Regions from separate parts of the Novosphingobium mississippiense genome, predicted to be linked through region 1. Evidence: riboswitches for the same ligand, from Rfam matches in the RefSeq annotation. Region 1 holds a riboswitch; each other region holds the start of a gene.
What was found. A riboswitch is a leader RNA that binds a small molecule or an ion and turns the genes downstream of it on or off. The one in region 1 is predicted to bind cobalamin.
Positions count from the first base shown of each region.

Region 2: linked by a shared signal. The riboswitch ahead of cobW (cobalamin biosynthesis protein CobW) and the one ahead of WBP06_RS13175 (hypothetical protein) in region 1 are both predicted to bind cobalamin.
Region 3: linked by a shared signal. The riboswitch ahead of WBP06_RS18670 (TonB-dependent receptor) and the one ahead of WBP06_RS13175 (hypothetical protein) in region 1 are both predicted to bind cobalamin.
Region 4: linked by a shared signal. The riboswitch ahead of WBP06_RS23070 (cobalamin biosynthesis protein CobG) and the one ahead of WBP06_RS13175 (hypothetical protein) in region 1 are both predicted to bind cobalamin.

Region 1 covers NZ_CP147001.1:2,783,607-2,791,060, forward strand. The annotation lists gene WBP06_RS13155 (histidine phosphatase family protein) at 1-405, opposite strand, end outside; gene cobT (nicotinate-nucleotide--dimethylbenzimidazole phosphoribosyltransferase) at 402-1,424, opposite strand; gene WBP06_RS13165 (DUF1636 domain-containing protein) at 1,421-1,828, opposite strand; gene WBP06_RS13170 (TonB-dependent receptor plug domain-containing protein) at 1,828-3,771, opposite strand; cobalamin riboswitch at 3,959-4,168, opposite strand; cobalamin riboswitch at 4,228-4,453, shown strand; gene WBP06_RS13175 (hypothetical protein) at 4,651-5,268, shown strand; gene WBP06_RS13180 (cobyrinate a,c-diamide synthase) at 5,265-6,581, shown strand; gene WBP06_RS13185 (sulfotransferase) at 6,614-7,454, shown strand, end outside.
Region 2 covers NZ_CP147003.1:2,105,873-2,113,326, reverse strand. The annotation lists gene WBP06_RS27785 (marine proteobacterial sortase target protein) at 1-1,024, opposite strand, end outside; gene WBP06_RS27780 (multiprotein-bridging factor 1 family protein) at 1,206-1,994, shown strand; gene WBP06_RS27775 (DUF3325 domain-containing protein) at 2,101-2,370, opposite strand; gene WBP06_RS27770 (PepSY-associated TM helix domain-containing protein) at 2,367-3,917, opposite strand; gene WBP06_RS27765 (hypothetical protein) at 3,914-4,225, opposite strand; cobalamin riboswitch at 4,506-4,752, shown strand; gene cobW (cobalamin biosynthesis protein CobW) at 4,953-6,002, shown strand; gene cobN (cobaltochelatase subunit CobN) at 6,002-7,454, shown strand, end outside.
Region 3 covers NZ_CP147003.1:27,423-34,876, forward strand. The annotation lists gene WBP06_RS18655 (TonB-dependent receptor) at 1-484, opposite strand, end outside; gene WBP06_RS18660 (DUF4142 domain-containing protein) at 1,042-1,629, shown strand; gene WBP06_RS18665 (acyl-CoA dehydrogenase) at 1,720-3,990, opposite strand; cobalamin riboswitch at 4,121-4,364, shown strand; gene WBP06_RS18670 (TonB-dependent receptor) at 4,538-6,586, shown strand; gene WBP06_RS18675 (class I SAM-dependent methyltransferase) at 6,649-7,454, opposite strand, start outside.
Region 4 covers NZ_CP147003.1:1,014,382-1,021,835, reverse strand. The annotation lists gene WBP06_RS23080 (GGDEF domain-containing protein) at 1-250, opposite strand, end outside; gene WBP06_RS23075 (hypothetical protein) at 262-753, opposite strand; cobalamin riboswitch at 964-1,180, shown strand; gene WBP06_RS23070 (cobalamin biosynthesis protein CobG) at 1,354-2,499, shown strand; gene WBP06_RS23065 (precorrin-8X methylmutase) at 2,499-3,128, shown strand; gene cobI (precorrin-2 C(20)-methyltransferase) at 3,125-3,856, shown strand; gene cobJ (precorrin-3B C(17)-methyltransferase) at 3,853-4,647, shown strand; gene WBP06_RS23050 (cobalt-precorrin-6A reductase) at 4,611-5,372, opposite strand; gene cbiE (precorrin-6y C5,15-methyltransferase (decarboxylating) subunit CbiE) at 5,371-6,579, shown strand; gene WBP06_RS23040 (cobalamin biosynthesis protein) at 6,576-6,944, shown strand; gene cobM (precorrin-4 C(11)-methyltransferase) at 6,941-7,454, shown strand, end outside.

The DNA.
Region 1 (7,454 bases):
CAAGCTCGATCGCTGAATTCCCAGCAGCGCATCCGATACGCGGGCGCGCAGTTGCGACCATCGCTCACCCCCCGGCGGGGCGCAGGCATCGGGATCGTTCCAGAACCGCGCCTGCACTTCGGGATCGAGCGCATCGGGGGCAAGCCCGTCCCACGCGCCGAAATCCAGTTCGCGCCACCGCCGATCGGCCCGATGCGTCTGCTTGCGCAGGGCCGCGATCTGGCGCGCGGGAATGCGTGCACGGGACAAGTCGGAACTGAAGACTTGCGCGAATTCCAGCTTTTCCGCGCGCGCCACGCAGCGGGCCGTGCCGGCGGGCAGCGGTGCATCGTCGCGATGGCCCAGCAGCAGGCCCGGCTCGGTAGGCGCACCGTGCCGCATCAGGTGCAGGAGGATGCCGTTCACGCGGCGTCTTTCCCGGCGACCGCGGCCTCCGCGAAAGTCGCCATGCCGGCATGGGCCGCCAGCGCGGAGCGCACGATCTGTGCCGCCACTGCCGCGCCCGATCCTTCACCCAGGCGCATGTCGAGGTGGAGAAGCGGATCTAGGCCGAACTTTTCCAGCAGACGCACATGCCCCGCCTCCGTCGAGCAATGTGCCGCGATGCAATGGTCCAGCAGCGCGGCATTGTCCGCGAACAACGGTGCAAGCGCGGCGCAACAGATGAACCCGTCGAGCAGCACGGGAATGCCGTGATGCCGCGCTGCCAGTACGGCACCGGCCATCGCCGCGATCTCGCGCCCGCCAAGCCGGCGCAAGGTTTCGAAGGCATCGGTGCAGGCCACCCCATGCAGCGCCAGCGCCGCCGCCACGGCATCGGCCTTGCGGGCGACGCCTTCGTCGTCGAGCCCGGTGCCGCGCCCGGTCCAATCGCGGGCGGCCCCGCCGAAGACCTGCGCGCAAAGCGCGGCGGCAGGCGTGGTGTTGCCGATGCCCATCTCGCCCACGAACAGCAGGTCCAGATCGGGCTTCACCGATGCCGCGCCGATGTTCAGCGCATCCAGGCATTCGGCCTCGCTCATCGCCGGTTCGCCGGTGATGTCGCCGGTCGGCCGGTCAAGATCGATGGGAACGACGGACAGCTCGGCCCCGCAGGCCTGCGTCAGGGCATTGATGGCCGCTCCGCCAGCACGAAAGTTGGCGACCATCTGGTGCGTCACTTCGGGCGGAAAGGCACTGACGCCGCGCGCGGCAACGCCGTGGTTGCCGGCGAAGACCACCGCGCCGATGCGTTCGGCGCGCGGCTTTTCCTGCCCCTGCCAGCCGGCCATGAACACCGCGATCTCTTCCAGCCGGCCTAGCGAACCGGCAGGCTTGGTCAGTTCCGCCTGCCGTTGCGCGGCCGCCTTCAATGCGGCGCCATCGGGCGCGCGGAGCTGGGCAAGCGCGGCGGCAAAGGCGGCGCGATCGGCGAACATCGTCATGTGCAGATGAATCCTTCAGGCGGCGTGCGCGTGATGAAATGCCCCTTCACGCCATCGGGCCACTGGCGATAGGGCACCTGCCCTTCCTCGCTTTCCGCATGGCGCGACGCATATTCCAGAACGGCGCGCGCTGCCTCCTCGCCGGGCGTGAAGTCACCCAGCACATAGCCCACTTTGCCCGGCGCGCGGATGTGCACGGTGCAATGGCGCTGGCAGGCGAACAGGCAGGCCGTTTCCTGAACGGCCACGCCCTGCAGGCTTGGATCGGCAGCCTGCACCGCGCGCATCGCCTCCGCCAGCAACGCGCCGCCGCGCCGGCCGCCGTCATCCTCACGCGCTTCTGCCGAGAGCCGGCAGGTATTGCAGACGACCACCGACGGCCCCGGCGCGACGGCGCGCAGCATCAGAACTGGCTCCGGATGCCGAAGTAGACGGTGCGGCCAAGCTGGCCATAGCCGGCGACGGTTTCATAGTCCTTGTCGGTCAGGTTCTCGATCCGGCCCTGCAGCATCAGCCCGGGCGTGACCTGCCACTGCGCGCGCAAATCCAGCAACCAGTAATCGTCCAGCTTCGCGGTGCCGGTGGCAGCGTTGTAGCTCTCACCCGAATAGCGTGCGGCCAGGCTGGCGCGGATGCCCTGCGGCAGTTCCACGCCGCCCTCGATATTGGCGAGGTGACGCGGCACGCGCTGCAGCTGACGACCATAGGTGCTGCTGTCCGGCGTGCGGTCTTCCGCTTCGATCAGGCTGTAGTTGCCGTCCAGGAACAGCACGTTCCACTTGGCCGATGCTGCCAGTTCCAGGCCCTGCGCATGGGCCTTGCGGACATTGGCGTAGTAGCCGAAGCGCGTGGTATCGGTGCCGGGGATATAGCAGATGTCGGGCAGCGCGCCGGTGAACGGGCAGTAGGAAAAGTCGATCAGGTTGCGGGTATCGCGCTGGAACCAAGTGGCGGAAACGTGAAGCAGTTCGCCCAGGCTCTGTTCGGCGCCCACTTCCCAGCCCTTGGCCTTTTCCGGCTTGAGATCGGACACCCCGTAATCGCTGAACAGTTGATAGAGCGAAGGCGCCTTGTACCCTTCGTCATAGCTGGCGCGCAGCACGGTCTTGCCCTCGTTCGGGGTGTAGGCCGCACCGGCGCTGAACACCGTGTTGCCGCCGAAGCGCGACTGGTGATCGTACCGCGCGCCGCCATTGACGGTCAGGCCGGTCACCGGGCTGACGCGCAGTTCGCCATAGACGCTGTTGGTGCTCACCTTGTTGGGCGTGGCGGTGTAGAGCGCGGTGCTGTCATCGGGCGAGACCGTGGTCATGCGCTGCTCCTCCCGCTCGGCCCCGAACACGGCCTGCACCGCCTCGGAGAAGCTATAGGTGCCCTGATACTCGAAACGGCGTACGCGGCCGTGCGCGTCGAACGTGATCTGGCGAACGTCGCGCGTCGGGTCGTAATTGGCGCGGTCGGTCTCGGTCTGCGTCACCGCCACGCGGTTGACCAGCTTGCCGTCCAGCAGCGCGAAGTTCAGGCCGGCATAGCCCGACCATTCCTTGGTGCGGCCGAATTCCAGCGAATCCGCGTTGTATCCGTCGAAATCGTTGCGCGAATTCGACCAATAGCCCCTGAGGTCCAGCGAGACGCCGGGCGCCAGGCGAACGGTCGCCGTGCCGCTGGCGGAAGACCGCGTGAAGCCGTCCGCCTCGGTACCCTGATCCCACGCGGAAATCCCGTCAGTGGTGAAGCGGGAGGCGGAAACGCGCCAGTCGATCATGTCCGATGTGCCGCCAAGCCCGGCGCGGGCAGACACGGTGTCATGCGTGCCGGCCTCCACCGCGAAGCTGCCTTCCAGCGGCTCGGTCGGCTTGCGGGTGGTGACGTTGACGACGCCGCCGATGGCATCGCTGCCCCACAGGATCGACTGCGGGCCGCGCAGGATCTCGATCCGGTCGATATCGTCGGTGAACAGGGTGGAATAGCCGTAGCCGCCCGCGGTCGAGGATGCGTCAGCCAGGCGCATGCCGTCGATCACCATGACCGACTGCCCCGCATCGGCGCCGCGAATGCGCAGCGACGTGGTGGTGCCGTAACCACCGTTGCGCGAAAGGCTGATGCCGGGGGTGCGCAGCAGCACATCGGTCACCGCGATCGGCTGCGCGGCCACGATCTGCTGATCGTCCAGAACCGTGATCGTTTCCGCCACGCGATCGGCATCCACGGGCGTGCGCAGCGCGGTAACGACGATACCGTCGGCGGTGCCCTCGGCAGCGGCATCGGCAGCTTCCGCAGCATGGCCGGTGGCGGGGACAAGCGCCAGTGCAAGCGGGCTGGCGGCGGCGAGAATGCGGTACTTCATCGTATTTCCTTCGAAACAGTCGTCGAAGCCCCGGCGGTTCGGCATCTGGACGAAGGACAGGCGCAAAGCGCTCCGGCAAAGGGGCCGGACGACGGGCGGCGTCCTCCACCCAGGCCGGTGGCCGGCGGAGCGGTGGCTGTCGTCGCGCGAGGAAACACCCCCGTTCACCCGGCACACCCTGTCCGGACGAAGAACGACCGCGACGGGCAGGTCTCCTGGCTTGCGGGTCGGTGCCGGTTCAGCCGCCTTCTCGGGAATTGCGCCGTTTTCACTGGCCTGGCTCCCAATGGCGAAATGGCCGAACGGCTCGCCGCTTACAGTTGCAGGGGCAGCCCGGGTCTTGCACCCGTGTTCCCTTTTGATCCCCTTGCGGGGAACCTGTCGCGGCGCGGCAACTATCGTGCGGCAAGCCGGCTGGCAAGTGTGCGAAGCTTGCGCCCCTGCGCAAAGTGCCATAGGCGGGACGGCGCAAGGGGTGCCCGAAAGGGCTTAATCGGGAAGCCCGGGCCCGCGGGAAACCCTCGCGGCAGGCCGGCACTGCTCCCGCAACTGTAGCCGGGGATGCGCCCCGCCAGATGCCATTGGGGCCGCGAGCGTTCATGCTTCCAGGCTTTCGAGAAGGCGGCGGACAGGCGCGACGATCCGGCAAGTCAGGAAACCGGCCCTTCGCCGTCGATCCTTCGCGCGGGCGGGATGCACCGGGCGGACGAGGCGGGGTTCCATCGCGGGATCCGCCTTGGCGAGACGACAAGCCGCATGTCGTTTCGAAGGGAGCCCGTACGCAATGACACCGATCCGCTGATCCTCGCCGGGGCGATATCGCCCCCGACACCTGTCGCGCACGCGCCTTCCCTTCCAGCTCGCCGGGAGACAACCGTCATGAACACTGCCGCCAAACCTGCTTTCGCCCGCCCCGCTTCAGATAGCCCCGCCTCCAACCGGCTGCCCCTTTGCATATTCGCCGCGCTGGCCGTGCTGATGCTGGCAACGCGCAGCCATTCGCTCAGCCACCTGGTCCACTTGCCCGATACCGACCTTGCCAGCTTCTTCGTGCTGGGCTTCTTCGTGCGCCGCATGGTCGCCTTCGCCGCGCTGTTCATGCTCGGTTTCGCGATTGACGTGGTGGTGATCCAGGTGCTGGGCGGTTCGGGCTTCTGCTTCACGCCGGCCTACTGGATGCTGCTGCCCGCACACGGTTTGCTCTGGCTGGCCGGCCGTTTCGCCGCCGCCCGCTGGGGCGATCGCCTCTCCGCCCTCCCCGCGATCGTCGCGCTGCTGATAGCGGCAAGTTTCGCAGCGAATCTGCTGACGAGCGGGGGATTCTATTTGCTCGGCGGCCGCTATCCCGATCCGACGCTGGCCGGCTTCCTGCCACGCATCGCCCGCTATTTCCCCGGCGTCCTGCTGGCCACGCTGCTGTGGTCCGGCGTTGCCGCGGCACTCTGGGCACTCGTGGTAACCGCGCGTCCCCACCTGCGCATTCGGCCCCATCGATGACTGCCTGTCCCGCGCTGTTGATCGCCGCGCCCGCGTCGGGCCAGGGCAAGACGCTGGTCACCGCCGCCCTCGCCCGGCGCCATGCCCGCGAAGGGCGGCGCGTGCGCCTGTTCAAGTGCGGGCCGGACTTTCTGGACCCCATGGTGCTGGAAGCCGCCAGCGGCGCCCCGGTGCATCAGTTGGACCTCTTCATGGTGGGCGAAGCGCAATGCCGCGCCCTGCTGCACGAGGCGGCGCAAGAGGCCGACCTGATCCTGATCGAAGGGGTGATGGGCCTGTTCGACGGCGATCCTTCCGCAGCGGACCTTGCCCGCCGGTTCGGCCTGCCGGTGCTGGCGGTGGTCGACGGATCCTCGATGGCGCAGACTTTCGGTGCGCTGGTCCACGGACTGGCCAGCTATCGTCCCGATGTGACGCTGGCGGCCGTGCTGGCCAACCGCGTGGGCAGCGCCCGCCATGCCGAACTGCTGGAAGGCAGCGTACCGCCCGGCATACGCTGGCTGGGCGCAATGGCGCGGGATGGCGGGATTACACTGCCGGAGCGGCATCTGGGGCTCGTGCAGGCCGGCGAAGTGGGCGACCTTGCCCAGCGTCTCGATCGGGCCGCCGACCTCCTGCCCGAAAGCGCGCTATGGCTGCCGGCTGCCGTGGATTTCCCGCCTTGCGCCGTCGAAACCCCCTCAGCCGCGCTGGCGGGCCGTACCATCGCCGTCGCCCGCGATGCGGCCTTCTCCTTCATCTACCCCGCCAATCTGGCCGTTCTGGCAAGCGCCGGCGCGCGGATCGCATTCTTCTCTCCGCTGGACGATTCCGAACTGCCGGAATGCGACGCGCTCTGGCTGCCCGGTGGCTATCCGGAACTGCATAGGCATCGCCTGGCCGCGAACGCATCGATGCTGGCCGCGATCCGCGCGCACCATGCCGCCGGCCGGCCGATGCTGGCGGAGTGCGGGGGAATGCTCTACGCCTGCGAGACGCTGGACGACGGCAAGGATGGCCAAGGCCGTGCGCCATTGCTGGGCCTGCTGCCCGCCCGGGCGACGATGCAGCCCCGCCTTGCCGCGCTGGGAATGCAGCAGGCGGAGATCGACGGACAGCGGGTGCGGGGGCACACCTTCCACTACTCCACGCTCGATACCGCGCTGGAGCCGATCGCCCGCGCCAGCACGCCCGATGGCCGCCCCGGAGAGCGGGTGTTCCGCCACGGCGCCCTGACGGCCAGCTACATGCACCTCTACTTCGCGTCCGCGCCCCGGCTCGTCGCGGCGCTATTCGGCGCTACTGCACTGGAAGCACCCGTAAAGTCCGGTTGACTCCGCCGCGTGCAAAGGCACTAAGCTGGCGCATGTCCGCCGATCCGCAGACCATTGCCGCCGCCCGTCAGGCCTTGTCCTCGGGCGATCTCGACCGGGCCGAAACGCTTGCCCAATCGGCGCGCACGGTGCCCGCGCTCGCACTGGACGCGGTGGAGGTTCTGGCGCTTTCCGCCAAGGCCCGCGGAACCGGCGATCGTTTCGAAGCGCTGCTGCGCGAAGCCATCGCCCTGGCGCCCGATCGGCCCTGGCCGCGCGACGATCTGGCCGAATGGCTGCACGATACCGGCCGGCTGCACGAGGCCGAGGCCGTGCTGCGCGAAACGCTGATCGCCCAGCCAAACAATGCCAGCGCCCACATGCGGCTGGGCAATCTGCTGAGCGAGCGTGAGGAGCTGGTCGAAGGGGCCGAGCACTTGGAAGCCGCGATCCGCGTGGCCGGGCGGCATCCGCAGCTGCTGACCAACCTGGGCCGCAATCTGCAACGTCAGGGCCGACTGGACGAGGCGGCACCGCTGCTGGCCGATGCCGCGCGGGCGATGCCGGAGGCTCTGCCGCCGCTGGCTTGGCTGGCCGAACTGGAGGAACAGGCCGGGCGGTTCGATCGCGCTTCCGCCCTGCTCGACCGGGCCGAGGTGCTGGCGCTGCGGCAGGGCACCGACGTCACGCTCCAGCGCGTAACCTTGCTTTCGCGCACCGATGGCTGGGAAAAGGGCCTCTCCATGCTGGAGGCCGAAGCCGAACCTTCGGGCGCGGCGCGGCTGCTGCGCGGCCGCCTGCGCGACCGGGCGGGCCGCAAGGCCGAAGCGTGGGACGATTTCGTCGCCGGCAAGGCCGCGCTCGCCGCCGCCGCCAGCCGCACTTATCCCGCCC
Region 2 (7,454 bases), on a different replicon from region 1:
ATCCGCTGTTGTCGATAACGAAAACCATCTCGCGCGGCGGCGTCGGCAGGTTCGAAAGATCGGCGGGCGGCGTGACCGAGGCCATGACATAGTCGCCCTTGTCGGTGTGTTGGGCGAAGAGGCCCAGCGTCGGGTCGGCCGAGGCAGAGCGCCAGTCGAGCACGAAATCGCGATCCGCCGGCACGCTGGCATCGGCCAGGTTGATCGTCCGATTGTCGAGCGGGCCCGTGATGTTCACCTTGTGATAGCGGCTGATGAGGTTCGCCACATCGAACCCGGGTGCGAGATGGACCGAGATCGTCGTGGGGTTCAGTCCGGTCCCAGTCTTCGGCCCTACCTTCGGATCAAGCACCGGTGCAGCCGTCACGGCGTTGGCGTCGGCCACGGCGGCCTGCGTATCCAGCGTGTGCGGCGGGGTGTAGCGCGGACCAACCACAAGCGGCAGGCGCAGCGAGAAAGTGCCGTTCGCCTGCACAACCGGGGCCTGATACTCGATCGAGATCAGCACCGTCTCACCCGGGCCGACATTGGCAACCATCGTCGTGAACATGTTGGGGCGCTGCTGTTCGACCAGCCCGGCCTTGCGGCCGCTGGCCTTCGCGGCTTCATACGTCTCGCGCGCCTTTTCACGCGGCTGGATGTGGCCGACGATCACCCGCTGGCCCACCACCATCTTCAGCGAGTCCACCGCCCCATCCTGTGGCAGCGGATAGAGGTAATGCGCCTCCATCCACGTGTCCGAGGTGTTGCGGAACGCCTGCGTCACCCGCACGCGGGCGACCTGCCCGGTCACCGTCATGTCCATGTCGGTGCCCAGGCGCACGGCGGGGAGGCTCCGGGCGATGCCCTGACCGGTCAGCATCAGGGTACCGGCCGCCGGGCCTTCGTCGCCATTGGCGGCAGCGTCGTCGGCATCGTCCGCGGCGACAGCGGCAGTGGTGTGAACGGCCAGCGCTACAGGCGCCGCCATCAAGAGCATGGCGGCGGGGATCAGGGCGCGGCGGAAAGTCAGGAAGTGCGGCATGACAGGCTCCTTCGTTGATCTGGCGATGATCTGGAGCCCTCCCTCTATGCGCAGGCCTGCCCGCACAGCCACGAGCAGTCTTGGCCACTTCTCGCCGTCCCCGTGCGGAATATGTGCGGGATATGCGCAATGCGCGGCGACCATTGACGAGATGTGCGCATTTGTGCGGAAATAGGCGGGCATGATTACGCCAGAACCCGACATCGCCGATTCCGCCGCCCTCTCCGCCGAGAATGCGGAGACTGCCCGCCTCGTGCGTGAGGAGATCGCCCGCCGCCGCATATCCCGCCAGGCGCTGGCGGACATGGCACGGATCAGCCTTTCCACGCTTGAAAAGGCGCTGGCCGGCAAGCGCCCGTTCACTCTGGCCACGCTGCTGCGGATAGAGGAGGCGCTGGGCGTGACCCTGCGCCCTGCCGACCCCGTCGCCCCCGCGCCGGCGGGCCGCGATGTCGCGCCCGATGACCTGGGCGCCTATGCGCACTCCGCCGTCGCATGGCTGGAAGGTTGCTATCTTACCCTGCGGCCCAGCTTCGGCACGCCGGGCGGTCTGTTCGCCTACCTGACCACGATCCGCTGGGACGCGGCCGGCGCCTGCCTGGCCTTTGCGGAATCAGGCCGATCCGACGGGCGGTTCGAGCAGACGGGGCGAGTTTCGATGCCCAACCTTTCAGGCCATATCTACCTCGTCACCAATGAGCAGGGGCAGTACCGGCTTGCCATCCTCTCGCGCCCGACGATCGACGGCGCGCTGTTCGGCATCCTGACCACGCTGGAGGTAGGCAAAGGATCGCAGCTGGTCCCCGCCGCCGCGCCGATCGCCTTGCGCAAGCTGGCCGAGGGGGAGGATCCCGCACTTGGACTGGTCATGCCGGACATGCCGCATTTCGCGCTCTATCGCGATATGCTGGGTCGCGCCGTGGAAGACGATTTCGCACGCCTGCACGCGCCGCCGCTCCCTGCGATCTAGGGCAGTTTCCGATCCGATTGCATCGGGTCTACTTGTCTAAATTTTTTGGTTTTTCACGATTTCCGAGTCACCAGGCGATTCCACCTGAGTAGAAAACGCTCGAGGGTCAGGCCTTGCGCCAGTGGAGCAACGCGATGGTCAGCCACGCCCCCACCGACAGGTGCGCGCACCAGGCCACCGCACCATAGCCACCGCCGAACGCCGCGATGTCCGCCACGAATGCCAAACCCAGCAGCGCATAGCCGCCTGCGCGGGCGGTGCGCGCCTGAGCTTTCGCCAGCACGCGCCCGGCAAGGTCGCGCTGGTGGCGCGACATCGACAGGGCAAGCGCGATGAACCCGCCCAGCGTCAGCAGGATCGCCAGAATGTGGATCATGCCCGCACCGCCCTGCCGCGCCGCGTGGTATTGCCGGCGACTGGCTTGCGCGAGCGGGCCGAGAGCTTGGCCGCGCCCAGTCCGAATATGACCGCAAGCCCCAGCATGACCAGATCGAACGAGACGAACAGCCGGTCCCCGCGCATGATGCTGGCCGGCAGGCCACGGCTGGTGGTAAAGGCGTTCACGACTGGAACTGCGGCATAGAGCAACGCGGCCAGCGCCAGCCCTTCCACCCAAGCGCGGGCAGCTGGGCGCACCAGCGCCCAGAGCAGCACGCCCAGCCAAACTGCAAACAATGTGTTGATCTCCCACTCCGGCCGATGCGCCAGGCCGGTGGGCACCACGCGGTTGGCCAGGAAATAGGCCGGAATGCCCGCGCCAAGGCCTGCGACCGCGGCGATATTCAGCCGTTCGACCAGCCGGAAACCGAAGTGGGGCCGCTGCGGATCGGGCAAGCGCTGGCGACGCTTCACCGTCCACAGCACCAGACCGGTACCGACCATGGCGGTGCCCGCAAGGCCGCTGAAGAAATAGAGCCAGCGCAGGGCGATCTGCGCAAAGCGACCGGTATGCAGCCCGATCATCACGCTTTCGGTCTGAAGTGCGGCGCCCTTCGGCAAGCTGCCGCCAAGGACGCGGCCGCTCGTGCCGGAGAACGTCAGCACGTCTCCGCGCGATCCCATCGCTTCGCCCGGCCCCCGCGTCAGCGCGACGGTTGCCGCCCTGTCGCCGGGGTTGTCGATCCGCACGAAGCCGACTTCGCGCCCGTCCCAATGCGCAGAGGCGGTCCGCATCAGCGGCGCGATATCGACCAGCGGCGCCTTGGTGCCGCTGCGCTCGGCCGCGACGGGCTCCCCGAAGACTTGCGCCTGGAACGTATCCGGCGCGGCGTAGTTCGCCAGGATGCCCCAGGGCACATACATCGCCATCAGCGTCACCAGACCGGTGAAGGTGATCATCAGGTGGAACGGCAGGGCCAGAACGGCAGTGACGTTGTGCGCATCCAGCCAGGATCGCTGCCCCTTGCCGAAGCGCAGCATGAAGAAATCCGCGAAAATCTTCTTGTGCGTGATCACACCCGAAAGGATCGCCACCAGCATGAACATCGCCGCGATGCCCACCAGATAACGCGCCCAGAGCACCGGCATGTAATGCAGGTCGAAATGGAAGCGATAGAGGAAGTAGCCGCCGCGCGTCTCCCGCGCGGTAACTTCATCGCCGTTTTGATCGACCACGGCCTGCGTCTGCGCATCGGCACCGTTGCCGGGATACCAGAACAACTGCGTGGTCGCGCTGCGCCCATTGGGCAGAGAAAGATACCAGAAGCTGGCGTCGGGCGCCTTGCGCTCAAGGAAACGGATCGCCCCTTCTGCCGATTTGACCGGATCGGCATCGCCGGTCACCTCCGGCTGCATCCAGCGCGTGATCTCGTCCTGGAAATAGGCCGAAGTGCCCGTCGCGAACATGGCGAACAGCAGCCAGCCGAGCACCAGGCCCGACCAGGTGTGGACCAGCGCCATCGATTGCCGCAGGCTATCCTTCACAGACGGCCTCCCGCATGCAGCGAAAGCCACAGCCAGCCGGCCATCACCGCTCCGGAAACGACCATCCCCAGCCAGAACCGCCCGATCGACCGCACGCCGAAGGCCACCAGAGCCAATGTCGCGAAGATCGCGAAAGACAACAGCGTGCCGGCCACGCTGGCCTCCGCGGCGGAAACGTTCAGGCCCTGCGCAAGGCCGCGTGCGATGCAGGCCGTCGCCAGCGAGGAGACGATATAGTTCGCCGGAATCGCGGCCGTCAGCCGGGCCGCGAGGTTCGCCTTGCCGATGCCGCTTGGCGGGGATGCCATGACTGCTTCGTTCCTCAGATCAATTTACCGGCAGGATTCGGCCGCTGGAGAGGGGAAGTTGTTGTTTTCACGCACACCACGTCCTCTCAAGCTGCTATTGCGAGCCATTCGCATTTTAACCGCTGCTAAGCGCTGACCGGGGCCGAGTCAATCGCGCCGTCCAAAAAGTTGCCCAAGGTGGATCGGCGCCGGAAGAGCAGCGGATCGGCGGCGAGGCTTGCGGGCCGGGGCCGCTGAGGCTAGGAGCCTGCCTGTCCGGCATCGCGGCGAAAGCGGCGGCGGCGGGCAAGATCGCGCCGGTGCCCCGCAAGGGGCTTAATACGGGAACACGGTCAGAGCGGCGCTGCCGCTCGAATCCGGGGCTGTCCCTGCAACTGTAAGCGGCGAGCGCGATGCACATCGCCGGCGGAACAAGGGTTTTCGCCGCAGCCACTGGGCCGGACGCTAAGTCATGCGGGGCCTGGGAAGGCCGTGCATCGTGCCGTGACCCGTGAGCCAGGAGACCTGCCGGCGTCGATGTCGCTCTCGCCCGGGTCCAGGGAATGGCCAAGGCACGGTAACTCTTCCGTCTGAGCGACGTGATGCACGCGGCCGGGGCCGCAACGGCATGCCACGTCGGGCGCCCGCGCGCCTGTCCGTCGTCGCAGCCGAGCGTCGCGTTTGGCTCGTCCGGACGCGGCGAGACGCTCCGCCCGCTTTCGAGTTACCGGCGCGCGGGAGAAGACCGTTGAGCAAAGTTCCCACCACCGTCATCACCGGCTTCCTAGGCGCCGGCAAGACCACGCTGATCCGCCACTTGCTGCAGAACGCCAAGGGCCGCCGCCTGGCGCTCATCATCAACGAGTTCGGCGACGTCGGCGTCGACGGCGAACTGGTGAAGGGCTGCAATGACGAGGCGTGCCCGGAAGACGATATCGTCGAACTGGCCAACGGCTGCATCTGCTGCACCGTCGCCGACGACTTCCTGCCGACCATGCAGAAGCTGCTCGACCGTGAGAACAAGCCCGATCACATCATCATCGAGACCAGCGGCCTCGCCCTGCCCAAACCGCTGGTGAAGGCCTTCCAGTGGCCCGATATCCGCACCCGCGCCACGGTGGACGGCGTGGTCGCGCTGATCGATGCCGATGCCGTGGCCGCCGGCCGCTTCGCCACCGATGAGGCCGCGCTTGCCGCCGCCCGCGCCGCCGATCCGATGCTGGACCATGAAAGCCCGCTGGAAGAACTGTTCGAGGAACAGTTGGGCTGCGCCGACATGGTCGTGCTCAACAAGACCGACCTCGTCGATGCCGATGCCCTCACCCATGTCGAGACGCTGGTGCTGGCCGAAACACGCCCCGGCGTGAAGATCGTGCGTGCCGATCATGGCGCCGTCGATATCGCCGCGCTGCTGGGCATCACCGCAGCGGCTGAGGACGATCTCGATTCCCGCCCCTCGCACATCGACGGGCTGGACGAGGATCATGACCATGACGACTTCGACAGCTTCGTCGTATCCGGCGGCGACGTGGCCGATCTCGACGCCCTGCTCGCGCGCCTCAAGGACCTGATCGCAGCGCACGATGTGCTGCGCGTGAAGGGCATGGTCGCGGTCGGCGGCAAGCCCAGTCGTCTGGTCGTGCAGGCCGTCGGCCCGCGCATCCAGCACTTCTACGATCGCGCCTGGCTCCCGCAGGAAGCGCGCCGTACCCAGTTGGTCGTCATCGGCCAGAAGGGGCTGGACCGCGCCGCCATCGAGGCGGGGCTGGCGGACGTTCTTGGTGCCGTAGACGCCTGATGCACCTGCTGTCCGCCACGCCGGGGACAATTTCCAACGGCGAGGAGGCGATCGACCTCGACCAGTCTCCCGGCGACATGGTGATCCTCACCGTGGCGGACAGCGAACTTGCCTGCTTTGCGGGCGCGGCGGCGCGTTTGCCGGAGGGCGCACCCCCCAATTCCACGCCAAGCGTCCGCCTCGCCAACCTGCTGCAATTGCGCCACCCCTACTCGATCGACCTCTATGTCGAGAAAGTGATCGCGAAGGCCAAATTCGTCTGCGTGATCCTGCTCGGCGGCAAAAGCTACTGGGGCTACGGCATCGACGAGATCGCCCGCGTCGCGCGCGAGAACGGCATTGCCTTCGCCGCCATCGCCGACGGGCGTGAGGCCGATCCCGCGCTCGATCGCGCCTCCACCCTCCCCGCCGAACTGCGCGAGCGGATGCGCGACTATCTGCGACAGGGCGGGACCGCCAATGCCCTCTCGTTCCTGCGCACCGCCGCCCGCGCGATCGGCCATGACGCGGGCGAGCCGGACGACCCGGTGCCGGTGGCCGACGCCGGGCTTTATCTGGCCGGCACCGAGCGTGCGGGCCTTACCGAAGTGCAGGCGGGCTGGGTCGAAGGTCGCCCGCTGGCGCTGCTGGTGTTCTATCGCGCACTGATGATCGCGGGAACGCTCGATGCCGTGGACGCCATGATCGCGGCGCTGCGGCAGCGGGGCTTCAATGTTGCGGCCGTGCATGTCCGCGCCCTGCGCGAACCTTTCGCGGTGGACTGGCTGGGCGGCCTGCTCGGCGAAATCGCGCCCGACGTGATCGTCAACGCCACCAGCTTCGCCTCCTCCTCGGCAGGCGACGACCGCAAGCCCGGCATTCTCGAAAAAGCGAACTGCCCGATCCTGCAAGTCGCCTACGCAGGCGTCGAGGAAACCGATTGGCAGGGCGCGGCGCGCGGCCTCGGCCCACGGGACCTCGCCATGAACGTGGCGCTACCCGAAGTGGACGGCCGCATCTTCACCCGTGCCGTCGCCTTCAAGGCGGCCGAGCGTTTCGACGACGTGACCCAGTGCGGCATCGTCGTCCCCCGCGTCGCGCCGGACCGGGTGGCTTTCGTCGCCGATCTGGCCGCCGCATGGGCCGACCTCCGCTGCAGCGCTCCGGCCGAGCGCCGAGTGGCCCTGGTGCTGGCGAACTATCCCAACCGTGACGGCCGCATCGGCAACGGCGTCGGCCTCGACACGCCCGCAAGCACCGCCGCCATCATCGCCGCGCTGGCCGAGGCGGGTTACGATATCGGCGATGCGCCAAGGGATGGCGCCGCGCTCATGCGGATCATGACCGGCGGTGTCACCAACGATCTTACATCGCTCGATCGGCCCGGCGAAGTCTCGCTACCGCTAGCGATATACGAAACCGCTTTCGCCGCGGTCCCCGAAAGCGCGCGCAAGTCCATGCTGGAGCGCTGGG
Region 3 (7,454 bases), on a different replicon from region 1:
AGGCGGCCGCCGTGGGGGAATCCACATCGGTGGTGCCGAGGTTGACGTTCACCTGTTCGATCAGTTCGGGATCGAGTTGCTGATTGGTGTAGAGCGCGTAGTTGCCGGTGTCGTTCAGCGGAATGCCGTCGAACGTCTGCGAAATGCGGGTATCGTCGAAGCCGCGGATCATCAGGCTGCCGCCCGAGGAGCCGTAGCCGTCATAGCTCTGGAAGCTGACGCCCGGGATCAGGTTGATGATTTCGTCGATGGACTGGCCCGGCGTCTCGCGGCCGATGACTTCCTTGGTCAGGACCTGCTTGGCCTTGGGGGTGTTGGGGATTTCCACGCCGGCAATATCGCCCGGGGCGGTGCCGGTGACGGTGATTTCCGACTTCTCGAAATCGAGCGAGCCGGTCGACTGGGCGCGGGCCGGGGCGGAACCGAGCGCGCAGGCCACAGCGAAGCCTGCCGCGGATGCGGCAAGAACGGAACGTTTCTGCATTGGATGTACGACCTCAATTGCGGTGCCCGCGAAGGGCATCATGGCTGCAGCGTGCGTCTCCTGGCCCCCGGAAGCACAATCGTCCGCCAACGGTCGTCTTCAGGCAGCCTGAGCATCGCTGCTGCCGAAGCCTTAATCGTTTGAATATGACAGTGTCGAGACATCTGCTGCAGAGTTAGCCAATGGGAAAAGTAAAATCCGAGTAGTGATGCCTTTGTGCAACTGCAGTAAATCTTATTACTTGATAATTTCGATATTATTTCGTTTATATTGTCGATTATAGCCATGTGGTAAAGTTGGGGCTACACGTTGAAACCATCTAATTGTTGCGAATCGTGCTGTCGGAAATGCGGATTGCCGCCGACATCCACCCTTTGCGCGGTTGGCTACACTGTGAGTGGCACCGAAGGTAACGACCTGGGCCAATGGGCAAGGGCGATCGTCGTGCCATTGCTTTGCTGGAGGACGGGCGACGGAACGGCAAATGTCCTGTCGTGGGAACGCAAGGCCGGGCCGTTGGTTCACGAAGCAGCAATGGACTGGAAGAGGAATTCAACATGAGGCTTCGGGTACTTTGGACCGTTTCGTTCGCGGCGCTGGCTTTGGCCGGGTGCAAGAAGGAGGCGCCTGCTGCCAATGACGCGGCGACGACGGCGCCCGCTACACCGGTGGTGCCGGGAATGGTGCCGGGCGTCGAAACGCCTGCGCCTGCCGCCACGCTGGATCCGGCGCAAACTTTCGCCAACGCCGCGGCCGCGGGTGACGCTTTCGAGATCGAGATTTCCAAGCTTGCCATCGCCAATGGCCAGTCGGCGGCGGTGAAGCGCTTTGCCAACAAGATGATCGACGCGCACACCCAATCCACCGAAAAGCTGAAGCTGGCCGCGGGCAAGGTTTCGCCGGCCATCACGCCGGACGCCAGCCTGAGCGATGCGCAGAAGCAGACGCGTGACGCCCTGAAGGACCTGAAGGGTGCGGATTTTGACAAGGCCTATGCCAAGGCGCAAGTGGACGCGCACCAGACGACGCTCGACGCGGTGAAGGCCTATGCCGCCAGCGCTGATGCGCCGGCCCCGCTGAAGGATTTCGCGAAGGCCCTGGTACCCATCGTCACCGCGCATCTGAACATGGCCAAGGCCCTGTAAGCAGCGAGGTTGTGCCCCCGGGGCACAGGCTCTGCCAGGATTGAAAAAGCCGCATGGCCGATGGTCATGCGGCTTTTTCGCGCCGTGCCGCTATTCGGCCGGGGCGGGGATGCGGCTGGCCGTGCTTTCCGGAGAGGTGGGCCCCAGTTCGTCGGCCGCGAAGTCGTCCACCGCGATCACCTCCGCCACGGCCGCATCGGCGGCGCGCAGGCTTTCAAGTTCCTCGTCGGTGATAAGGCCTTGCCCGTGGGCCTTGTCGAGATCGCGGACGCGTGCCTTGCGCAGGCGGTCGTGGACGGGCTGGGTCGCAACCGTCTGGCGGAACGCCTCGGTCAGGCGACCGACCGCTTCGTCCGCGCCGCCGATATAGACGTTTTCCACCAGACGGTCGCGCGCGGGACAGGGTTCCAGAATGATATCGGCGCACTGGCGGATCACGCGGTCGGAGGGGCCGTTGCGGCGGCGGCCGAACGGTTGGATGAACAGGCGCAGCATCCAGCCTACGGGCCGGGCCGGGAAATTGGCGATGATTTCGGCAAAGCGCTGCTCGATGGTGGCGAAGCCGCTTTCCATGCACCAGGCCAGCAGCGGCAGGTCGTCGTCCTGCCGGCCCTCATCCTCCCACCGCTTCAGCGCGCCGGACAGCAGGTAGAGTTCGGAAAGCACGTCGCCCAGCCGGGCCGAGAGCAGCTCGCGCCGCTTCAGCTCGCCGCCGAGGGTCAGGAACGCGATGTCCGAAACGAAGGCGAAGGCCGCGGCATAGCGGCTCATCTGCCGGTAATAGCGTGTCGCCTTGCCGGCCTTTGGTGCTGGGGCGAACATGCCGCCGCTCCAGTTGCGGACGAAGGCACGGATCGCCGTCTTCAAGGCGTGGCCGACATGCTTCCACAGCACCCGGTCGAAACTGGCCAGTGCCCGGCTGCGGTCTGTCTCGCCTACCGCACGGATTTCCTCCAGCAGATAGGGGTGCGACCGGATCGCGCCCTGTCCGAAAACCATCAGGCTGCGGGTGAGGATATTGGCGCCCTCCACCGTGATGCCCACGGGAATCGCGCGGTACTGGCTGCCGAGGTAATTGCGCGGCCCCTCGATGATCGCCTTGCCACCGTGAACGTCCATGGCGTCGTTGATGACCACGCGCATGCGTTCGGTGGCGTGGAGCTTGAGGATTGAGGATATCACGGCCGGATGGTTGCCCTGGTCCAGCCCGGCGCAAGTAAGCCGTCGCGCGCCATCCAGCAGGTAGGCATTGCCGGCGATCCGGGCGAGGCGTTCCTGGATGCCTTCGAACTTGCCGATCGGCAGGTTGAATTGCGATCGCACGCGGGCATAGGCACCGGTCGTATGCGCCGCGAAGGCAGCTGCCGCGGCCGAGAGTGAGGGCAGCGAGATCCCGCGCCCGGCGGCCAGCGCGCTCATCAGCATCTTCCAGCCCTGGCCCACGCGGTCCGGTCCGCCGATCACGTTGTCCAGCGGGATGAACACGTCGTGCCCCTCGTTCGGGCCGTTCTGGAAGGTCTGCATGGAAGGCACGTGACGGCGGCCGATGGTGACGCCGGGCAAATCGGTGGGGACAAGCGCCACGGTTATGCCGATATCGTCCGTTCCGCCCAGCAGGCGATCGGGGTCGTGCAGCTTGAAGGCCAGGCCAAGGATCGTCGCCACCGGGCCCAGCGTGATGTAGCGCTTGTGCCAGTTGAGGCGGATGCCGATCACCTCTTCGCCGTTCCATTCGCCCCGGCAGACCACGCCTTCGTCGATCATTGAGGCCGCGTCCGAGCCGGCCTCGGGGCTGGTGAGGCCGAAAGCGGGCACCTCGCGCCCATCGGCTAGGCGCGGCAGCCAGTATTCCTGCTGTTCCGGGGTGCCGAAGCGCAGGATCAGTTCGCCCGGCCCCAGCGAGTTGGGCACCATCGTCGTCACGGCCGTGGAGACCGAGCGGCTGGCGATCTTGCGCACGATTTCGCTATGCGCGAAGTTCGAGAAGCCCAGGCCGCCGTGCTCCTTCGGGATGATGATTCCGAAGAACTTCTCGCGCTTCAGGAAATCCCACGCTTCGGGCGGAAGGTCGCGGGTTTCCCAAGTCATCCGCCAGTCGTCGATCATCGCGCAGAGTGTGTCGACCGGGCCGTCCATGAAGGCGCACTCTTCCTCCGTCAGCGTGGCGGGCGGAACGGCCAGAAGCTGCTCCCAGTCCGGATTACCGGTGAACAGCGCGGCGTCCCACCAGGTGTTGCCGGCGTCGATCGCCTCGTTCTCGGTGGCGGACAGCGCGGGAAGCGCCGATTGCACGAGCGACAGGACCGGCCGGGTCAGGATTTCGCGGCGGGCGGCGGCGGCAAACTGGGTGGCACGCGACATCGGATGGGCTCCTTCTCCTGCCGGTCACAACGCCTGCGCATGCCGAATTGCTCCCGCGTTCGCCTTCATCCGCGCTTGCCTTGCGGTGTCCCGCGCTGTAGCCAGCCGCGGTTCGTCCATAATCGATATGGGCGGGCAAGATCGCGCCGGTGCCTCGAAAGAGGCTTAATAGGGAACGCGGTGAGAAGGGTTTTCCCTTCGAATCCGAGGCTGTCCCTGCAACTGTAAGCGGTGAGCGCGATGCATATCGCGGCAGGGCAAGGACGCCTGCCGCAGCCACTGGGCCGGACGCTAAATCATGCGGGGCCTGGGAAGGCCGTGCATCAAGCGATGACCCGTGAGCCAGGAGACCTGCCGGCGTCTGGTCGCTCTCGCTTTGGTCCAGGGGATGGCCAGGGCCCGGTATCTTTCCGTCTGAGCGACGAATGAGCGGTGAAGGCCGCATCGGTTCGCGTGACGGTCGCCCCGGGCGTCCGGCCGTTGACGCGCGCCGACCGTCGCAGACGGCACGCCTTCGCCCCCAGTCGCAGACGCCGGGGGAATACGAATGACTTTCTACATGAATGCGCTGCGCGCAGGCTTATTGGTGGGCGCCGCCTTTACCGCTGCGGCGGCCCATGCCGAAGATGCGCCTGCGGCGCCAGCCGCCGCCAGTGGCGCGGGAACCGGTGAGGCCGCCGAAATCCTCGTCTTCGGGCGTGGCGAAGCCAAGATCGGCACGGCCCACGCCGCCAGTGAGGGAACGGTAGGCGGATCGGACCTGCTGGTCCGCCCGCTGCTGCGTGTGGCAGAGCTGCTGGAAGCGGTGCCGGGCATGGTTGCCGCACAGCACTCCGGCAGCGGCAAGGCCAACCAGTACTTCCTGCGCGGCTTCAACCTAGATCACGGCACCGACTTCACGACTTATATCGATGGCGTGCAGATGAACCTGCGCACCCACGGCCACGGGCAGGGTTACCTCGACCTCAATGGTCTGATTCCGGAGATCGTCGCGCGCGAGGATTTCCGAAAGGGGCCGTACCGCGCAGACGGCGGCGATTTCGCATTGGCCGGCGCGGCCTACATGACCACGATCGACGGGTTCGAGCGCCCGTGGCTTTCGGTGGAAGGCGGATCGTACAATTCCGGCCGTCTTGCCGCCGGCGGCACGATCAAGGACCTGGGCGGCGGCGACCTTACGCTGGTCGGTCAGGCCAAGCGCTATGACGGGCCCTGGGAGGAAGCCGAACACCTGCGCCACTACGCCGGCTTCGCGAAATATGCGATGCCCTTGGGCGAAGGTACGCTTCAGGCCTCCCTCCACGCCTATCACGCGACCTGGCGGCCGACCGAGCAGATCCCCGAAAGGATCATAGGTTCGGACGTCTGCGAGGATGTGTTCTGCTCGCCCGATCCCTCGGCACGCGGCCGCACGACGCGCTTCGTCGGCAATATCGGCGTTACCCAGAGGACGTGGAGCGCGAACGTCTATGCCCAGTACTACGACTGGAACATGTATTCGAACCCCACCTACGCCGATCCCGATGGCACCAGCGCGCAGATCGACCAGTACGACAAGCGCTGGGTGACCGGGCTTACCGCGCGCAAGCAATGGCAAGTGGCCGACAGTCTGGAACTGAGCATCGGCACGGAAAACCGCTACGATCACATCGGCAGCGTCGGGGTGAACCGCACGGCCGACCGGCAGTTCCTCTATTCGCTAGGTCGCTACCATGTGGAGGAGCTTTCCGGTGCGCTCTATGGAGAGGCGACGTGGAAGCCGCTGCCCGGTTTGCGGCTGACCGGCGGCCTGCGCGGTGACTACTATCACTATTCGGTGCGCGCGCGGGATGAGGCTGCCGCCGAACTGGGGCAGGGCAGCGGGCACGACTCCATCGTTTCGCCCAAGTTCTCCGCCGCTTACGAGGTGATGCCGCAGTTCGAAGTCTACGCCAACTGGGGTCGCGGCTTCCATTCCAACGACGTGCGCGGCGCGGTCAACGTGGATACGCCGGTGCCGGTGCTGGTGCGCGGTACGGGCAAGGAACTGGGCGGGCGCTTCCAGTCCGGCACTTTCTCGCTGACCGGGACCTACTGGTGGCTGGATGTCGACAGCGAACTGCGCTTCGTGGGCGATTCCAACGCGGTGGAACCGACCGGCGCCAGCAAGCGCCATGGTTACGAGGTCGTCGCTTTCTGGCGCCCGCTGCCTTGGCTGGCGCTGGACGGCAACTATACCTGGAATCACTCACGCTACGACAATGGCGATCGCATCCCGAACGCGTTCGAGAATGCGGCGTCGGCCGGCGCGGCCATCGTGCTGGATCCGTGGGAGGCCAGCATCCGTGTCCGCCACCTTGGCCCCTATCCGCTGGTCGAGGACAACAGCGTGCGTGACAAGGGCAGCACGGTGTTCAATGCCCGTGCCGCGTGGAAGGGCAGGAAGATCGAGATCTACGGCGAAGTCCTGAACATCTTCGACAGTCGGGACAAGGACATCGCCTATTACTACGAATCCTACATTCCCGCGTTCGATGCCGATGGCCCGGCGGACGGGCGTCTCAGCCGCGTGATCGAACCGCGCACGTTCAAGATCGGCGCGCGCTACACGTTCTGATTGAAGGCAGACATGCCGCGAGGTCATGGACTTCGCGGCATGTCGCGATCGTTTGCGGGCGGTCAGTGATAGGTGGCGACCTGCCTTCTGACCTCATCCTCCAACGCCTGGTCGCCGTCCTCTGCCGCCGGTTCGCTGTGGGCGGGCCCATATTTCACATGGCGATAGACCCTGCGGCAGCGGGCGGCGAGGTCGGGGGCCAGATCCTGCCCCCACTCCAGCACGCGGGACCGCAGCCGCTGGATCCGGTTGGCCGAGGCCGACTGGAATACCAGTTGCCGATAGACGGCCAGTGCATCGCCCGGTTCGATGATTTGCAGGGGATCGCAGGTCAGTTCGCCGAAATAGGTGTCCACCAGCCGCTGTCCGCTGCTGAGCTTGCCGGAAGAGATCAGCATGTTCGTCAGCAGCCAGGACAGGCGCATCTTGCTGTCGATCCGGTACGTCGCCCCCCTGCGTTTCACGCGCACCCGGTCCGCCACGTCATCGATGATCATCGAACAGTCCGAAGCGCAGCGGCCGTGCAGGACCTGAAGGTCGCGGTCGATCCGGCCGTCCGCGTCCAGCATCAGCACCGATACGTCCTCCCCCTTGGGCAACGCGGCCAGGCCGCTGACCAGATCCTGCGGAGTGATGGTCACCCGGTCCGCCACGCCGTAGTGGGCAAGGCTCTTCTCGATCCGGGCGATGCGCTGTTCCGCCGTCTTGATCGACCGGCGGGGGCCGCCGGTCATCGGATCGAACGTGAACACGTGCCCCGGTTTGCCGGAACTTTGCAGCCCCAGCGCCAGGGCCACCGTGGCGGCCCCCAACGCGGTGCCGACTTCCACGATCACCCCGCCGCGTTGGGCGGTCTCGTAAACCCGCG
Region 4 (7,454 bases), on a different replicon from region 1:
GCCTCTCTGCTTCCTCGAAGAACCAGCGTCGATTGCCCAGGCCGGTGAGGTAATCGGTGTGGGATGCTTTCAGCAGTTGGTCGTGCGTTTCCTCGCGCAGAAGCGCGATCAACGCCATGGGCAGGCCCACCGAGTACAAGACACCCTCGTACATCGTGAAGATGCTGGAGATACCCAGCAGCGTTGATCCGGAACTGGGAGCGATCAGCGGGAGAATGCAGGCCCGTCCCAGGTAAAAGAGGCAGTGCATGGCAGCGAAGCCTACCGCGATGCGGCGCGATCGCAGGAAACGAAGCGGCCGTTTGCCCACAATTCCCAAGCGGTCAGGCCGCTGGCCAATGCAATGGGAAATGCGCTGACATAGTTCCAGACAATGTCCTGCCAGCGCCCGCCAATGAAGCACCAGACCAGTGCCTGAAAAACCCAGATGGCCAGCGCAATCTTGCCGCGCTTTCGGCCTGCCAGGCCGGCTGCGCCCCAGAAAACCAAAAGGTACCCGCCCAGCAAGATCATATTGGCCAAGCTGGCGCCAAGGGGGGCGGCGAACATGGTACGCCCCATCGCCAAGGCGCATCCGCCGGCCAGCATCGCATACCCGGTGGCAAGGATACCGAGTCCACTTTTGCGCAATGGTTGCGCGTGTTGGGGGCCTGCGTACTGGGGCCGCGCGTGTCGTTCCCAAAGCGTCATGACGGCGCTGAGAAGCAACGTGCCTATGGCAAGGAAGTACAGGGTGGGGAGATCAAACCGCATCACAGGCACCGAAGATTGCCCGGCCCTTTACCCGCAATCTCGAAATTTCCTACCTATTAATGATCGCCGTTAATGATCCGCCTGCCTCAGGGCGCCCATCCCGCCAGTTCGGGCAGCGCCGCGCCTGCGCCCCGATCGTCGCCAAAAAACGATTGGCCCGCCTTGGTGATCGCTGTAAGGAGCGCCGATCGGCGGCGGAGCGATCCGCTGTCCGACCATGATCGCGCCGGTGCTCCAAGCGGAGCTTAATCGGGAATGCGGTGCGGGGGCTTGCTCCCAAATCCGCGGCTGTCCCTGCAACTGTAAGCGGATAGCGCGATGCACGGGCCCTTTGCGAAGGGCGGCCACTGGACCCTGTGGTTCGGGAAGGCGTGCATCAAGCTGTGACCCGCGAGCCAGGAGACCTGCCGGCGCACCGGTCGCTCTTGCCTTGATCCAGGGGATGATCACGGCACGGTAATACTTCCGTCTGGGCGGCGAAGCTGTGCGGCTGGGGCTGCACGTGCGCGTGTCGCCGGGTGTTATGCGCCCGCCCGTCGACCCGCGTCGGTCGGCCTTGCCGGCAAGCCCCATCCAAGGTTCCGCCCGGCGCGGGGTGAGATGGCTTTGAGCTCGCAGGTGGAGGGCGTCGTCAGGGGCTGGTGTCCCGACGCATGGCGGCCGATGATGGCTGGCGACGGACTGCTGGTGCGGGTGAAGCCGCATCTTGGCCGAGTGAGCGTCGCGCAGGCGATCGGTCTGTGCGAGGCGGCGCTGACTTATGGCAACGGCCTTCTCGACCTGACGCGGCGCGCCAATTTCCAGCTGCGTGGGGTGGACCACCTGCAGTGGCCAGCCCTGCTCGAACGTCTGCAAGCGCTGGATCTGGTGGATGACGATGCCGAGCGGGAGGGGCGCCGCAATCTTCTGGTCGCGCCGGAATGGCAAACCGACGATGACACCGTCCGGATCGCCAGCGAACTGTATGGCCGGCTGCACGATCTGCCCCGGTTACCCGGCAAGATCGGCTTCGTCATCGATGCCGGTCCGGCTCCGGCGCTGATATGTGAGCCGGGCGATTTTCGCATAGAGCGCGCGTGTAGCGGAAGGCTGATGCTGCGGGCTGATGGCCGGTCGGAGGGCGTGGAACTGACGGATGGCACGGAAGTCGATGCCCTGCTGGCGCTGGCGCGGTGGTTCGTGGACAGCGGTGGCCTGCAGGCGCGGCGGATGGCACGACATTCCGCCGCGCTACCTGATTGGGCCATCGGCGATGTGCGTTCAGCGCAGCCGCTTCGGTCCATGCTGCCGGGCGAACGAACCGGCGGCACGGCTTACGGCCTGCCGTTCGGCCGGGTTGAGGCATCCACGCTGATGAACGTGATGGAGAGGCCCGGTGTCACGGGGCTTCGCCTCACGCCGTGGCGCGTGATCCTGGTCGAAGGCGCAGCCGGCATCGACATTCCCGGCTTGTCGACCGACCCCGCCGAACCGCTCCTGCGCGTCGATGCCTGTCCTGGCAAGCCGGCCTGTTCGCAAGCCAGCGTGGTAACCCGCGAACTGGCGCGCCGGATCGCACCGCTCGTCAGGGGGCGGCTGCATGTGTCCGGCTGTGCCAAAGGGTGCGCCAGTTCGCAGCCGGCCGACGTGATGCTGACGGGGCGCGATGGCCGATACGATCTTGCCTTTAACGCCCGTGCCGATGCCGAACCGCTTTTCCGTGGGATGGACAGCGCCGACATTCCCGGCAGACTTGGAGCCTTCTGATGCCCTATACTTACGAGAAGGACGGTGCTGCGATCTATCGCCAGTCCTTTGCCATCATCCGCGCGGAGGCCGATCTATCGCGCTTTTCGGTCGATGAGGAGCCGGTGGCGGTGCGCATGATCCATGCTGCCGGCATGGTGGGCCTTGAAGCGCATGTCCGCTTTTCGGATCGCTTTGCACTGACTGCGCGGCACGCCCTCTCCACCGGGGCGCCGATCCTGTGCGATGCGCGCATGGTTTCCGAAGGCATTACCCGCGCGCGCTTGCCTGCGGACAATCGCGTGATCTGCACTCTGGCCGATCTGGAGGTGCCGGAACTGGCCAGAAGCATGGATAATACCCGTTCCGCCGCCGCGCTGGAGTTATGGCGCCCGCATCTGGACGGGGCGGTGGTGGCGATCGGCAATGCGCCGACGGCCCTATTCCATTTGCTCAACATGCTGGAGGATCCGGATTGTCCGCGCCCTGCCGCAATCATCGGTTGTCCGGTCGGTTTCGTCGGCGCCGCCGAATCCAAGGATGCCCTTTGGACGGCATCGCCGGTTCCCTGCTGCATCGTGGAGGGGCGCCTTGGCGGCAGCGCCATCACGGTGGCAGCGGTGAACGCGCTGGCGAGCCGCGCGGAATGACCGGCGGTTACGGCACCATCCACGGCGTCGGCCTGGGACCGGGCGCGGCGGATCTGATGAGCGTGCGTGCAGACCGGCTGGTGCGCGGCGCCCGGCAGGTCGCCTATTTCCGGAAGCAAGGCAGGCCGGGCCATGCCCGGCGCATAGCCGAAGGCCTGTTGCGGCCGGACGTGGTGGAGATCGCGATGGAATACCCGGTCACCACGGAAATACCGCTGTCCGATCCGCGCTATAACGCCTGCCTTGGCGCGTTCTACGCCAGCTGCACCGAGCGATTGATGGATGCGGCCCAAGGCGGTGAAGACGTGGTGGTGCTGTGTGAGGGCGATCCGTTTTTCTACGGCTCCTTCATGCACTTGCATAGCCGATTGGCGGGTCGGGCGTCGGTGGAAGTGGTGCCGGGCATTACCGGCATGGCCGGCGCGTGGAATGCATCCGGCCTTCCCATCACCTGGGGCGACGACGTGCTGACCGTTGCCATGGCCACCCTTCCGGAAGAGGAACTGGTGCAGCGCATCCGCGATACCGATGCGCTGGTGGTAATGAAGATCGGCCGCAACCTGCCCAAGCTGCGCCGCGCCGTTGCTGCGGCGGGGCGTGAGGATGCCGCGTGGCTGGTCGAACATGCCGCCATGGAAGGGCAGCGCGTGACGCGCCTTTGCGACATCGAAGCTGCGGTGCCCTATTTTTCGATCCTGCTGATCCACGGGCAGGGGCGTCGCCCATGACTGACAGTGGCATTGGTGGCGAGGACGCCAGCGCAGGCTGGATCGCCGTCGCGGGCCTTGGGCCGGGTGACGATGCGCTTGTGACGCCGGAAGTCACCGCCGCGCTGGCGGAGGCGACCGACGTCGTCGGCTACATCCCCTATGTCGCGCGCGTAAAGCCTCGTCCGGGGCTTGTCCTGCACGCTTCGGACAATCGGGTGGAACTGGACCGGGCGGCATTGGCGCTGGAACTGGCTGCGCAAGGGCATCGGGTGGTTGTGGTTTCGTCTGGCGATCCGGGCGTGTTCGCCATGGCGTCCGCGCTGTTCGAGGCGTTGGAGGCGGGGCGCCCGGCATGGCGCGAACTGGATATCCGCGTGCTTCCCGGAATTACCGCGATGCTGGCCGCCGCAGCGCGGGCTGGTGCCCCGCTTGGCCACGATTTCTGCGCCATCAACCTGTCGGACAATCTCAAGCCCTGGAGCGTGATCGAAAAGCGCATTCGGCTGGCGGCAGAGGCGGACTTTGCCATGGCCTTCTACAATCCGCGATCGCGGGCAAGACCCCAGGGCTTCGTGCGAGTGCTGGAAGTGCTGCGGCAGACCTGCGGGGAGGATCGGCCGATCCTGTTCGCTCGCAGTGTATCGACGGAAGAGGAAAGCCTGCAGATCGTGTCACTTGGGCAGTCCCATGCCGAAATGGCCGACATGCGCACGATGGTGATCGTCGGATCGAGCACGACCCGGGTCATCGAACGGGCGGGGAGAGCGATCCTCTATACGCCGCGCTCGTTGCCGAAAGATGCTGCATGATCGATCCAATCGAGCACATCTTGCGGGCGATGGAATTCCAGGCGGTCAGGCAGGGCCGGGCGATCGATCATCAGCACGGGAAGGTGCAGATGCCGCGCCGCGGCGAGCTTCGCCTGCGCGCCGCTGCCGCCGGCGTTCTTGCAGACCACAAGGTCGATGCCACGGTCACGCATCAGGCGGATATCGCCGTCGATGCCGAAGGGCCCGCGATCGACCACCAGGCTGTGGTTGGGCAGGGTGATCGGCTGGCTCGGCGCATCGACGAAGCGCAGCAGGTAGTGATGGTGCGGCTGGGCGGCAAAGGCATCCGCATGCATCCGGCCGAGGGCCAGCATGACGCGGAGCGGTGGAACGGCCAGAGCGTTAACGGCGCCGGCAATGTCGGCCACACTGCGCCAGTCGTCACTGGGCTCCGGACGCCAGGCCGGGCGGCTGAGTGCAGCATGAGGCACGCCGGCAATCCTGGCGGCTTCTACCGCATGCGCGCTCATCGTCGCGGCAAAGGGGTGCGTGGCGTCTACAAGGTGCGTCACCCGATGATCGCGGAGATAGGCGGCCAGCCCCGACACGCCGCCAAATCCGCCGATCCGGATGGGCACGGGCTGGGCACGCGGGTTTTCGGTGCGGCCGGCATAGCTGAATGTCGCCGAAACGTCGCGCTCAGCCAGCAGGCGGGCCAATGCACTCGCTTCGGTCGTGCCGCCCAACAGCAGGATGTTCGGCATGGCTGACAGAAACGCCTCCCCTTGGCTGACGATCGTGGGCATCGGCGAGGATGCGGCGGATGGACTGTGTGCGGGCGCCCGCACGGCACTCGATGATGCGGATCTGGTGATGGGGGCAGCCCGTCACCTCGCCCTGTTGCCGGGCCTTAGAGCGCCGACACGGCAATGGCCAGTTCCCTTCGCGGACGGCGTGCCCTTGCTGTTGGCCGAACGAGGCCGCAAGGTAGTGGCGCTGGCCTCGGGCGATCCGTTCTGGTTCGGCGCGGGCAGCAGCCTGACCCGTGACCTCGATCCCGGCGAGTGGATCGCCTATCCGGCACCGTCCACGTTTGGCGTGGCCGCGGCGCGGCTGGGCTGGGCGATCGAGGAATGCACCTGTCTTGGCCTCCATGCGGCGCCGTTGCAGCGGATGCGGCCGCATCTTGCCAGGCGCCGCCGTGTGCTGGCCCTCGTTCGCGACGGCGCAGCTGTGGGTGCGCTGGCCGATTACCTGGTCGAACGTGGCTTCGGCGCCTCCATGCTTCATGTGCTGGAAGCCTTGGGCGGTCCGCGCGAGCGGATACGCTCCACCCCGGCCGAAGCGCTGGACTTTTCCGATATCCGCCATCCGGTGGCGGTGGCTATCGAGGTCGACGGTGCCGGCTCTGCATTGCCGGTCACCGGGGGGCTGCCCGACGACCTGTTCGAGCACGACGGCCAGATCACCAAGCGTCCATTGCGGGCGTTGACGCTGAGCACCCTGGCCCCGCGACCGGGAGAGCGATTGTGGGATATCGGCGCGGGCTCCGGCTCGATTGCGATCGAATGGTTGCTTGCTCACCCCGCCAACAGTGCCTGCGCTGTGGAGGCGGACGCATCGCGCGCGGAGCGGGTCCGCACCAATTCTGCGGCGCTGGGCGTGGATCGGCTGCAAGTGCTGTGCGGTCTCGCACCGCAGACTTTGCCGGACGGACCGCTACCCGACGCAGTATTTATAGGCGGCGGCCTTTCGCACACTCTGCTCGAAACCTTGTGGCAGCACTTATCGGCCGGCACGCGATTGGTGGCCAATGCCGTGACCCTCGAATCCGAAGCGCTTCTGGCGCAGTGGCATGGCCAGCGTGGCGGCACGCTGCTGCGCATCGAACTGGCCGACGCCGTGCCGCTGGGAAGCCGGCGCGGCTGGCGCGCGCGCTATCCGGTCGTGCAATGGAGCGTTGTCCTGTGATCGTGGCGGGCTTCGGCTTTCGGGCGCAGGCCAATGTCCATTCGCTATGCTCGGCCTATCAACTGGCGCGCGAGGGGATGCCGCCAATCACCCACGTCGCCACGTTGGCCGAAAAGGCGCATCTGCTGGCAGAGCTGTCCAACCTGCTGGGCCTGCCGTTGATCGCGGTGCCGCAGGAACGGCTCGCACAGGCCAGGACTCTGACCGCATCCGCAGCGTCCCGGGCCGCAAGGGGCGTGGACAGCGTTGCCGAAGCCAGCGCCTTGGCCGCCTTGGGGGCGGACACCGCCGTCCTGCTCGCCCGCCGTCACATTTCACGCGACCGCATGGCGACGTGCGCCATCGCTTCGGGAGTACATTCATGACCGTTCATTTCATCGGCGCCGGCCCCGGCGCGGCGGACCTTTTGACCCTGCGCGGCAGAGACCTGATCGCAACCAGCCCGGTGTGCCTCTACGCTGGGTCGTTGGTGCCGGCCGAAGTGCTCGATCATTGCCCGCCGGATGCCCGCGTCATCAATACCGCGTCGATGGATCTGGACGCCATCATGGACGAGATTGTCCGGGCCCATGCGGCCGGCCAGGATGTCGCGCGCCTGCATTCGGGGGATTTGTCCGTCTGGTCGGCGATGGGGGAGCAGCTGCGCCGCCTGCGCGGGCTGGACATTCCGTTTACCGTGACACCGGGCGTGCCGGCGTTCGCCGCCGCCGCTGCAGCGTTGGAAGCGGAACTCACGCTGCCGGCGCTGACCCAGTCGGTGGTGTTGACCCGCACGCCCGGCCGGGCAAGCACGATGCCCCCTGCTGAAAGCCTTGCCAACTTTGCGGCGACGGGGGCCACGCTGGCCATCCATCTGTCGATCCACAATCTGGACC